DNA from 2 places in the Glutamicibacter sp. AOP12-B1-11 genome. Region 1 is predicted to be linked to the other one. Evidence: riboswitches for the same ligand, from Rfam matches in the RefSeq annotation. Region 1 holds a riboswitch; the other holds the start of a gene.
The links. Region 1 has a riboswitch for S-adenosylmethionine ahead of ACT3UQ_RS00855 (ABC transporter ATP-binding protein). Riboswitches for the same ligand answer to the same signal wherever they lie in the genome.

Region 2: linked by a shared signal. The riboswitch ahead of ACT3UQ_RS10665 (hypothetical protein) and the one ahead of ACT3UQ_RS00855 (ABC transporter ATP-binding protein) in region 1 are both predicted to bind S-adenosylmethionine.

The regions. Positions count from the first base shown of each region.
Region 1 is NZ_JBQSYL010000001.1:165,157-170,323, reverse strand. It holds gene ACT3UQ_RS00865 (LLM class flavin-dependent oxidoreductase) at 1-914, opposite strand, end outside; gene ACT3UQ_RS00860 (acyl-CoA dehydrogenase family protein) at 979-2,313, opposite strand; SAM riboswitch class I at 2,330-2,429, opposite strand; SAM riboswitch class I at 2,695-2,802, shown strand; gene ACT3UQ_RS00855 (ABC transporter ATP-binding protein) at 2,808-3,620, shown strand; gene ACT3UQ_RS00850 (aliphatic sulfonate ABC transporter substrate-binding protein) at 3,683-4,699, shown strand; gene ACT3UQ_RS00845 (ABC transporter permease) at 4,705-5,167, shown strand, end outside.
Region 2 is NZ_JBQSYL010000015.1:59,860-65,026, reverse strand. It holds gene ACT3UQ_RS10675 (LOG family protein) at 1-147, shown strand, start outside; gene ACT3UQ_RS10670 (VIT1/CCC1 transporter family protein) at 215-1,318, opposite strand; gene ACT3UQ_RS10665 (hypothetical protein) at 1,381-1,647, opposite strand; SAM riboswitch class IV at 1,666-1,778, opposite strand; gene ACT3UQ_RS10660 (DinB family protein) at 2,251-2,838, opposite strand; gene ACT3UQ_RS10655 (helix-turn-helix domain-containing protein) at 3,054-3,617, shown strand; gene ACT3UQ_RS10650 (hypothetical protein) at 3,756-4,169, shown strand; gene ACT3UQ_RS10645 (ROK family protein) at 4,204-5,167, shown strand, end outside.

The sequences.
Region 1 (5,167 bases):
TAGGAGCTGTAGTCCTCGAACTTTGCCTGGGCAAGTTCCGAAGTTTCGGCGGTGATGATGGTCTGCATGGCGAAGATCTTGATGTCGTGGCGGCCACGGCCTGCGGCTTCGGCAGCGTCGCGGATTTTGGCGACCGCTTCTTTGAGCAGGTCACGGGTTGGGCAATTCACGAAGATCGCTTCGGCGTTCGACGCGGCGAATTCGGTGCCGCGCTTGGAGGCGCCGGCTTGGTAGATCACCGGGGTGCGCTGCGTGCTTGGCTCGGTGATGGCGATGCCCGGAACCTTGAAGTACTTGCCCTCGTGATTGATCGGGTGCACCTTGGAATGGTCGGTGTAGACGCCGGATTCCTTGTTGTTCTGCACCGCGTCCTCTTCCCACGAGCCTTCGAGCAGCTTGTAGACCACTTCGAGGTACTCATCGGCGTGGTTGTAGCGTTCGTCGTGCTCCATCTGGTCTTCTTGGCCCATGTTTCGGGCGGCCGATGGCAGGTAGCCGGTGACCACATTCCAGCCCACGCGGCCGTTGGTCAGGTGGTCCAGGGTGGCCAGGCGGCGCGCGAAGGCATAAGGGTGCTCATAGGCGGTACCCGCGGTGACGCCGAAGCCGAGGTTCTCGGTGACCGCGGCCATCGCGGAGACGAGCATCATCGGGTCATTGACCGGCGCCTGCGCACCGCTGCGCAGCGGAGTTTCGTTGGTGCCCTTGTAGACGTCGTAGGTGCCCAGCACATCGGCGAGGAACAGGCCGTCGAACTTGCCCTTTTCCAGCACCTTGGCCAGGTGGGTCCAGTAGCCCAGGGTGTTGTAGGTCGACGCCTTGTCATCCGGGTGGCGCCAGAGGCCCGGCGACTGGTGCACCACGCAGTTCATATCGAAGGCGTTAAAAAGGATTTCGCGCTTGTTCTCGCTCATTGGTGTGCCCCTATCCATAGAAGAAATCTGGTTAGTCTAAAAATCTGTGTTCGAAGAGTGTTGCCTAGCTGCCGGAGAACCGGTTTGCTCCGGTTACCGTGCCCGTGACGGACAGCCGCTGGGGCTGCACGCCGTTGATCTCGTAGTCCCCCACGATGCGCGCCTTGTAGATCGCCGGGTTGTGCGTCGCAATGGTGCGGGCGTTGCGCCAGTGGCGGTCCATATTGCAGCTATTGCGGGTGGAAGATGCACCCAGCGCGTCGAAGAGCTTGCTGGTCGCTCCGATGACCAGCGGCTGCACGATCGTCTGGGCACGGTTGGCCGCCAGTTCGCACACGGCAAAGCGCTCCTCGGCATTCAGGTTCGCGTCTGCCATCGCCGACTCGACCTCCAGCACCGCGCCCATGACCACGGACTCCGCGGCGAAGATTTCGGCGGAGACCTCCCCGACGAGCTGCAAGACCTGCGGTTCGCGGTGCACCGGAACTCCGGTGCCGGTGCTGAAACTGCGGGTACGCGCCTGCACGGAGGAGCGCAGGTCGTTCAGTGCCGCGCGTCCGATTCCGGCCTGTACCGCCATGAGCACGAGTTGGAAGATCGCGGCTTCCGGATCCGTGGGGTCCTCCGGCATGAAGGTGTCCACCGGGACCTCATGGAATTCGGTGCTGCCGGTACCGGTGAGCTGTTGGCCGAACCCGTCCCAGTCATCGAGGATTTTCACGCCGCTGTGCTGGGTGGAAACTACCGCGATCTGGCGCCCTGGGAGTTGCGGGTGCGCCACCGCTACGGTGGTCCAGTCGGCGAAGATGGTGCCGGTGCAGTAGAACTTCCGCCCATTGACCAGCCAGCGCGAACCCTCCTCGGTGACCTTGGTGTTGAGCAACCCGAGGGCGTTGCCGCCTTCCTCGGTGTAGGCGTTGCCCACGATCTGCCCCGAGCTGATCCGGGAAACCCATTTGCTGCGGAGCTGCGCATCTTCCAGCCGCACCGCATTTTCCACGAAGGCAATGTGCGCGCGCCATAGCTGGGCCACATGCGAGTCCGCCTCGGCTAATTCGATGAGCAGCCGGAAGACATCGCTCAAGCGCGCCCCGTGGCCGCCGTCGGCGACCGGCAGGCGCAGCGCACCGAAGCGCTCGCGGTTCAGCAAGCCGACCTGTTCGAATGGCAGGATCCGCTGCCGGTCGCGTTCTCTTGCACCCGAGGCGATCTGCGCGAATACCGGACGGAAAATGCCGGCAAGCCGTTCATACTGCTCGTCAGCGCCGGGGCCCGGGGTGATCTTCAGCAACTGCCGGGTAGGAAGTTCTTGTGGAAGGTCGTCAAGCCCCACCGCGCTACCCGCAATAGACGGGTCGCTGAGCGCATTAAAGTCGCCAGCGGGATCGCCAAATGACATCGGAAGTCCTCAATTCTTTCCATCGGTCCTGGCTGTAGCACCGTCCCGCGCCAATATTTGGTGGGTGGTTGCTGCGACGTCGACGAGCCAGATCTCTCGGTCGCTCTGGATGGTTCGTAATCATTTGTAGCCTGAGGTTTACATCGCCATCAACCCGGTTAGTCACATTTCGTCGTGTGCGGATGGAGATTGAAATGCATCAAGGACAGCACTTGCCTAGCGAGGTCGAACGCAATACCTAGCGTTTAGCGATTTTTCGGCCAAATACGCGATTGATGAAATAAAAATCGAAACATCACGATGATGTGACGCATCTATCGAATATTTTTCATGTTACGAAAGATTTGCATTGAAATCGTTCGAAGGCCTGTAATAGTCGTGTAACCATCCCGAGCGGCTAAGAGATCTGGCTCTGTGACGCCGCAGCAACCACCACACACGGTTAATAAACCAAACGGTGTCCGGTGCTACCGCCAGGAACGATGGAGATGAAAATGACTACAGCCTTTGCCTTGCCCGAGACCGTCCAAAGCGCAACGGCGCTCGACGTGGAGTTCCTCGAGCTATCGCGTACTTTCACCGCCAAGAAGGAAAGCAACACGGTGCTTCGCGACGTGAATCTGCGCCTCGGAGCGGGCCAGATTGTTGCAATTCTCGGCGCAAGCGGTTGCGGCAAATCCACTCTCTTGCGGGCGGCCTCCGGCCTGGACCGCCCCTCCACCGGGTCGGTGGTCATCGGAAGCCGCGCCGTGACGGGGATAGATGAGCGGTGCGCCGTTGCATTCCAGGAACCACGGCTATTGCCTTGGCGCTCGGTCCGAGACAACGTGTCCATCGGCCTTGCGCCGGGAACCGACAAGCAATCCGGGCGCCAGCTGATCGCCGAGCTGCTGGAGCTGACCGGCTTGAGCCACGCAGCAGATCTGCGCCCACGTGAAATTTCCGGGGGCATGGCTCAGCGGGTTTCGCTTGCTCGCGCGTTGGCCCGGCGCCCGGGCGTCCTGCTTCTCGACGAACCCTTTGGTGCGCTCGATGCGCTGACCCGAATGAAAATGCAGGATCTGCTGCTGGCCATCCATAAGTCTTTCCCGACTACCGTGCTGCTGGTGACCCACGACGTCGATGAGGCGCTGACTCTCGCCGACCGCATCGTCGTGCTGGGCCGACCCGAGGGCCAGGCCTCGGCGACCGTGATCGAGGATCGAGTCCTGTCCGCGGCGCACCCGCGCAGCCATACGAGCAGCGAATTCGTCGCCCACCGCACAGCGCTGCTGAGCCTGCTCGGCGTTGATCCGACGAACCACTAGCACTTTCTACCGCACTCATTTGGTCCCGCGGGCCTTCCATTCGCACAAATCAAGGATTTTCCATGCTCTCGAATCGTTTTTCCCGTCGCGCCGCACTATCCGTAGCAACGCTTGGCATTTCGGCCCTGGTGCTGACCGGATGCGCGGGCGAGAACGCCGCAGCCGACGGCCAGACGCTGTCCATCGACTTCGCCACCTACAATCCGCTGAGCCTGGTCCTGAAAGAAAAGGGGTGGCTGGACGCCGCCGCTAAGGAACAAGGGGTCAGCGTCGAATGGATCCAGTCGGCCGGCTCGAACAAGGCCAACGAGGCGCTGCGCGCCGATGCCGTGGATGTGGGATCCACCGCCGGTTCGGCAGCACTGCTGGCCCGCTCCAACGGCTCACCTATCAAGACCATCTCGCTGTATTCGCAGCCCGAATGGTCCGCCCTAGTGGTGAACGAGGACTCGGATATCAAGTCGGTCAAGGACCTTGAGGGCAAACAGGTCGCGGCCACCAAGGGCACCGACCCCTACTTCTTCTTGCTGCAATCCTTGGCCGAAGCCGGTCTGAGCGATTCGGACATCACCTTGCAGAACGTGCAGCACGCCGATGGGCGCACCGCGCTGGTCAACGGTTCGGTCGATGCCTGGAGCGGCCTGGATCCGATCATGGCCGATGCCGAACAGGACGGCGCGAAGCTGCTCTACCGTAACTTGGACTTCAACACCTATGGCGCGTTGAATGCCCGCGAAGATTTCATCGAGGAGAGCCCCGAACTCGCCCAGCTGGTGGTGGACTCCTACGAGAAGGCTCGCGGATGGGCCGCCGCCAATCCTGGTGAAACGGCGAGCATTCTGGCCGAGGTTGCAGGTCTGGAGGCCCCGGTCGCCACCCAGGTGATCGAGGAACGCTCGAACCTCGACGTGGACACCGTGCCGGGTGAGGATTTCATTTCGGTGCTGCGCAATATCGGACCTACCTTCGTGGCCAACAAGGACGTCTCCACCCAGGACGCAGTCGATCAAGCGCTGGAATCCCTGGTGGATGAGCAGTTCGCTGCCCAGGCCGACGCGACGAAGATCGCCGGGGAATAAGCAACATGTCTTCAGCGAACCAAACCCAGCAAGCCAGCACGCCGGTGCAGGCACGCGAAAGCCTTGGCGCCAGGCTTCTGAAGCTACCGCACTGGTTGCTCGCGCTGATCCTGCCGCTCATCGTCTTGCTCACCTGGCAGGTGGTGACGACCACCGGCATCGTCGCGCCGTGGTCCTTGCCGACTCCGGCGGCCGTGGTGGCCGCGGCCGGCGAACTGCTCGAAGGCGGCGAGCTGGGCAAACATGTGGGCATTTCGACCCAGCGTGTACTGCTCGGATTCTTCTTCGGCTCGCTGCTCGGCCTGCTGTTCGGCGCGCTGGTCGGACTGTCCCGGCTCGCCGACGCACTGCTCGGCCTGAGCATCGGGGCGCTGCGCGCCGTGCCTTCGCTGGCCTGGGTTCCGCTGCTCATCCTGTGGATGAAGATGGGCGAGGACTCCAAGGTCACGCTGGTCATCATCGGCGCAT
Region 2 (5,167 bases), on a different contig from region 1:
ACACGGAAGCTACCGGTCTGGCCATTGCTGCAGGCGCTTGCCGCCGGGAGGGCCATGGAAAGCAGAATAGCTTTGGTGGACACCGTGCAAGAAGCCGTCGAATTCATTAAAACAATGACTCCATTGCGGCGCCGCACGCGGTTCTAACAACGATAGTGGCCGTTGCCTCAAGCTGTGTCATGTTGGGGCAACGGCCAGCAGTCTGCTTTTGGAGCTAAGCCACGGTGGTGCCGAAAAGCAAGCCCAAGCAGTAGGTTACAGCGGCCGCACCCAAGCCAATGGCCAGCTGACGCACGCCACGTTTGAGCGGGGACGCACCGGATAGCAGGCCAACGACGCCGCCGGTGAGCAGCAACGCGATGCTGACCAAAGCGACCGCCACGCTCACCGCAGCTAGCCCGGTGAGCCCAAAGATGTAGGGCAGGATCGGAATGACTGCGCCCGAAGCAAAGAACATGAACGAAGAAATGGCGGCTCCCGGTGCCGAACCAAGCTCCTCATGTTCGCGTTCCAGTTCCGCGCTGCGAACTTCTGGATGGAGTGAGAAGGAGGGGTTGCAATCGCAGGTAAACAGCCCCATGCGTTCTGCCGCGCGGTGTTCGGCGTCCTCATTGTTCATGCCACGTGCTTTGTAGATCAACACCAATTCATTGGCGTCAAGATCGAGGTCACGGGCGGCAGAAAGCGTGACTTGGGTGGGGCGCGACGCGGTGAGAAGCTCACGTTGGGAACGGACTGACACGAATTCCCCGGCAGCCATGGACAGCGCGCCGGCCAGCAGGCCGGCAATTCCGGAGAAGAGCACGAGGGACGAGGCCACACCGGTGGCGCCGATGCCCATGACCAAGGCCAGATTCGAAACGAGCCCGTCATTTGCGCCGAACACCGCGGCTCGGAAGTTGCCGGACAGCCGGGATCTGCCGGCCGTAGCCAAAGCACGGATGACTTCCTCATGCACTTGCTCATCCGCGGCCATTTGCGGCGCGGCATCCTGATCGGTGGCGTAAGGAGAGTTGCCTTCGGCACGCTGGGCCAGCGCCAAGACAAACACCGAACCGAAATGCCGGGCCATGAAACGCAACATGGTGCGCCGCATCGACGGACGGACCGGGCGCACGTGTTCACCGAGCTTAGCGCGCCAGTAATTTTCGTGGCGTTCTTCCGCTTCGGCTAGCCCACGGAGAATCTGGCGTTCTTGTCCGGTGCGCTTTTCGGCCAGTTCACGGTAGATCGCACCTTCGGCGACCTCATCGGCCATGTACTGGCGCCAGCGGCGGATCTGCGCCTTGGATGGTTCGGGAATTGAGGTTGGGGCCATCACGGGGATGAGTCTCCTGCGGCAGAATTGGATCATTCACGGGCAGATGATCCGGGTTAGGTTCAACCCCCTAGTTTAGTGAGTGAGTCGAGCACTGGGAATTTGGCAAGACTAAATACCTTAGCGGCGCCAGGGTTTTGCCCTCGGGCTGCCACGAATACCGAAAGTTCCTCGCGCTGCCTGTCGAAGCTCGGCGGACCCACGGTTCTGGCTAGCAATCGGGTGAGCAGGTGCGGGTCGGTGACGTAGTAGCTGACCCAGACTCCGCGAAGCGGAAACTGCACCTGGCCGGTTTGCAGGTCAATAATGGGAAGGACGTTTGAAGCCATAACTATCGTGGACCCTTAAAAGAGCTCTTGCCCGTAGCCGGTTGGAGTACGGACCGCTTCTTCATCCGAACCACCCATGAACCTGGGGTTGGTGTGCGGCCAGTCGGAGCTTGGCGCCGCATCTCGTGAAGCAACACCACGATGCTACACCCGTGGGCTGTCCGGATGCGTAGTGAGACGTCATACTCGGCTCTCGCGGGCCTCATGGGAAGCAGAGCCGAGCACCGGGAGGTGCACGGACCGCGCCCACAAGAACCCTGCGCTTGGCGCAGGCGAAGGTCGCCGGGCGGGGATCTGGACATCGGGCACTACCGGTGGCTGGCCCGGTGACCGATCTCCGGCAAGTGGCTCCCCTCCCGACCCGCCGTCGATGCCGCCAGGCCTGCCCGAGCCGCGCGGGAGTATCGCTGCGCAATATGCCGCTCAGGTCCAACGCCTCTGGTCCGTTGGGACCAACGCCAGGCTACGGACCGGCAGTTTCACCAGGTGGTGCTCCTAGTCGCTGGGCTCGGTCAGGGCCATCCGAGCTAGCGCGAGCCTATGCGGCCTGTTAGAGGCGGTGCCCTGCCAGAGCTATGAGCAAGATTTGGCGAAGAATCGTTGTTAGGACTGCTCGGCGATTCGCTGCAGCGAGGAGCGTTGTTCCTTCCATTGCTCAGCGCTGAATCCAGGGATATTTCTCGCCTGTTCGCGCAGTCCTACCTGTCCGTCGAGAAGCTCTCGAACGATATCGAGATGCCCGGCATGCCGGGAGGTCTCCGCGATCATATGAACAATAAGATGCTCCACGGTGGTATGCCGATGCACGGACCACCAGGGGACCTCTGCCGGGGATTCTAAGTTCAATTCGTCAAGCGCGTGTTCGGCAAATGCGATGGATTTTCGGTACAACGCGAGAACATCTTCTACCGAGAAGCTGGCCGGAGGCAGGAAGTCGATCTGCGGTTCATCGCTTTGCAGTAGTTGAAGCACATGCCGATCGTTGGGCACACGACCTAGGCACTCGCCGAAATAACCGTATTCGGTGATTGCTAGGTGGTAGATGACACCAAGCATGTGGGTTCCGGTATCCGTCATGGGGCGGCGGGCCAACTCCTCGGAGAGTCCCTGGCACTTCCAGAGCACGGTGTTGCGGGCCTCGTTCAAGTAGGTCCGAAGCCTCTTGGAGGACGGATTGCCAGCGGTATCCATGTGCCGAGTCTAGTTTCTTGGCGATTGAATAAACAGCGCCGGCGCATTGAGGGATTGGTTGCTGACTTCAGGACTGAAGCGTGAGCTCGGCGCAGTTCTCGTTGCCTATTGGTAAACTGACGCAGTGTAGGAACCTGAACCGGATTGGTTTAGCGGAATTGTAGGCCGGGTGCTGCCAATCTAGGGCTGCGCCGGTGTCAAAATGGTGGGAGAGCATGAAAACACTGCCCGTAGAGCCCACCGGCTCGTCGATTAATATCGGTGCCCGTTTGCGTGGGGTACGCCAAACCCGACGAATGACCATCGACCAGGTGGCTGAAATGTCCGGACTGACCAAGGGGTTCTTGTCTCGCGTGGAGCGAGACTTGACTAGCCCGTCGGTATCGACATTGCTTAGGCTCTGCGAAGTATTGGGCTTAGAAGTCGGGCAGCTCTTCTCTGTACCTGAAACCAAATTGGTCAGGTTGGAGCACGCACCGCGAATCGCCTTGGGCGGTCAGGGGATCACCGAACAGCTGGTCACTCCCCGCGCCGAGACCCGGGTGCAGATGATTAGGGCAGAGGTCGCGCCGCAGGGCTCGGGGGAGGCCGAGCTGTATTCGGTGGATTGCAAGGTGGAAGTTCTGCACGTGATTTCCGGAGAATTTACCTTGGTTCTGCCCGAGGACCGCATTGAACTGCAAGCGGGCGATACGGTAACCTTCCCGGGCCGTGAGCCGCACAGTTGGGAAAATACTTCGGACCGGACCGCCGTAGTGACCTGGACGCTGTTGCTCTGACCAAAACCGCATTGCGCTTTTGAAGGGCTTGCGCGTTTTCCGTCCGTGCCGGGTTTCGGCCGGGCAAAGCCCAAAGCGTATCCTTGACATAGCGTCAACAACTTTTCTCGACGCCGATAAATAACCGAAGGGAGCTCCGTGACGGAAAGCGAGCCACGGGCTGAACTGGTCGAACTGCGCTCCGCGAGCTGGTGGATGTCTGCAATTCTCGGTGTCTTAATTGGTGTGACCATGACATTGATCCGCACTCAACGTTATTTTTTCATCGCCGGGGCGGCGATTCTGGCGGGGGTCATCCTGGTCATCGGCTTACGCACTATTCACCGCCGTTCTCAATACCCGCAGATGGCACAGGCGAAAACCTCTTGGGTATATGCGGTGTGGACGCTGGTGCTACTAGTGCTTGCCGGGCCTGTCCAGCTGGTTTACGTGGCGGATGAACTCGACGAGATTGCAATTAAGTCCTTCGTGCTTTCGGCAGGTTTCTGTTTTGGGTTCCATGAGGTGGACCGGGCATTGGTAGCGAGCAGCAAGAAGTCCTTCGAAAGCTAGCTGCTGAACTACACGCACGCATTGGAAGGGTGAAATGTCTACCGAAAACCTTGCGGTCGGCATAGACATCGGCGGGACGAAGATCGCCGGCGGCGTGGTCGATGGCCACGGCCGGATTCTTCGCCGGAGCTTCCGCCCTACTCCGGGCCGGAGCGCAGCATTGACCGAAGATTCTATTGCCGAGGTAGTCAGCGAGCTCAGCGACGGGGATACTCATATGCCCGTGGGTGTCGGGGCCGCCGGCTGGATTAACCGAAGTGGTTCGCATGTCCTCTTCTCCCCGCATCTTGCATGGCGTGATGAGCCGGTGCGTGAACGCCTCGAATCGAAGATGAACCGCAAGGTCGTCCTGAATAATGATGCCGACGCCGCGGGGTGGGCCGAGCATCGTTTCGGGGCGGCACGAGGCGAGGAGCTGAGCGTCTGCCTGACCCTTGGCACGGGTATCGGCGGCGCCATCATGTTCGGCAACAGTATTCTGCGCGGCAGTTTCGGCGTCGCCGGGGAGTTCGGGCACCAGACTTTGGTGGTGGACGGCCACCGTTGCCCGTGCGGAAATCGAGGGTGCTGGGAACAATACGCGTCGGGCAACGCACTGGGACGTGAAGGGGCAGAGCTTGTCCGGCTGGATTCTCCGCGGGCATATAGTTTGCGTGAAGCCTGCCAAGCGGACCCCGGCAAGGTGAGCGGAGCGATGGTGACGGCGCTGGCGGTCAATGGCGACCCTGCCTGCATGGAGCTCATCGAAGAGATGGGTCGATGGCTCGGGAGGGGAATTTCGAATCTTGCGGCTGTGCTGGATCCTGGCGTCGTGGTCATCGGCGGGGGGGCTAGGGTCTGCTTCCACTTCCCTGGTCGAACAGGCGGAGGCCTCCTACCGGCAGCTGCTGCCGGGGCGAGGCTACCGGCCGTTTGCTCGCATCGTACGAGCCGAGCTTGGCTCCGATGCCGCGCTGATCGGTGCTGCGGACTTGGCCCGGTGGCACGGGTGACCCGCT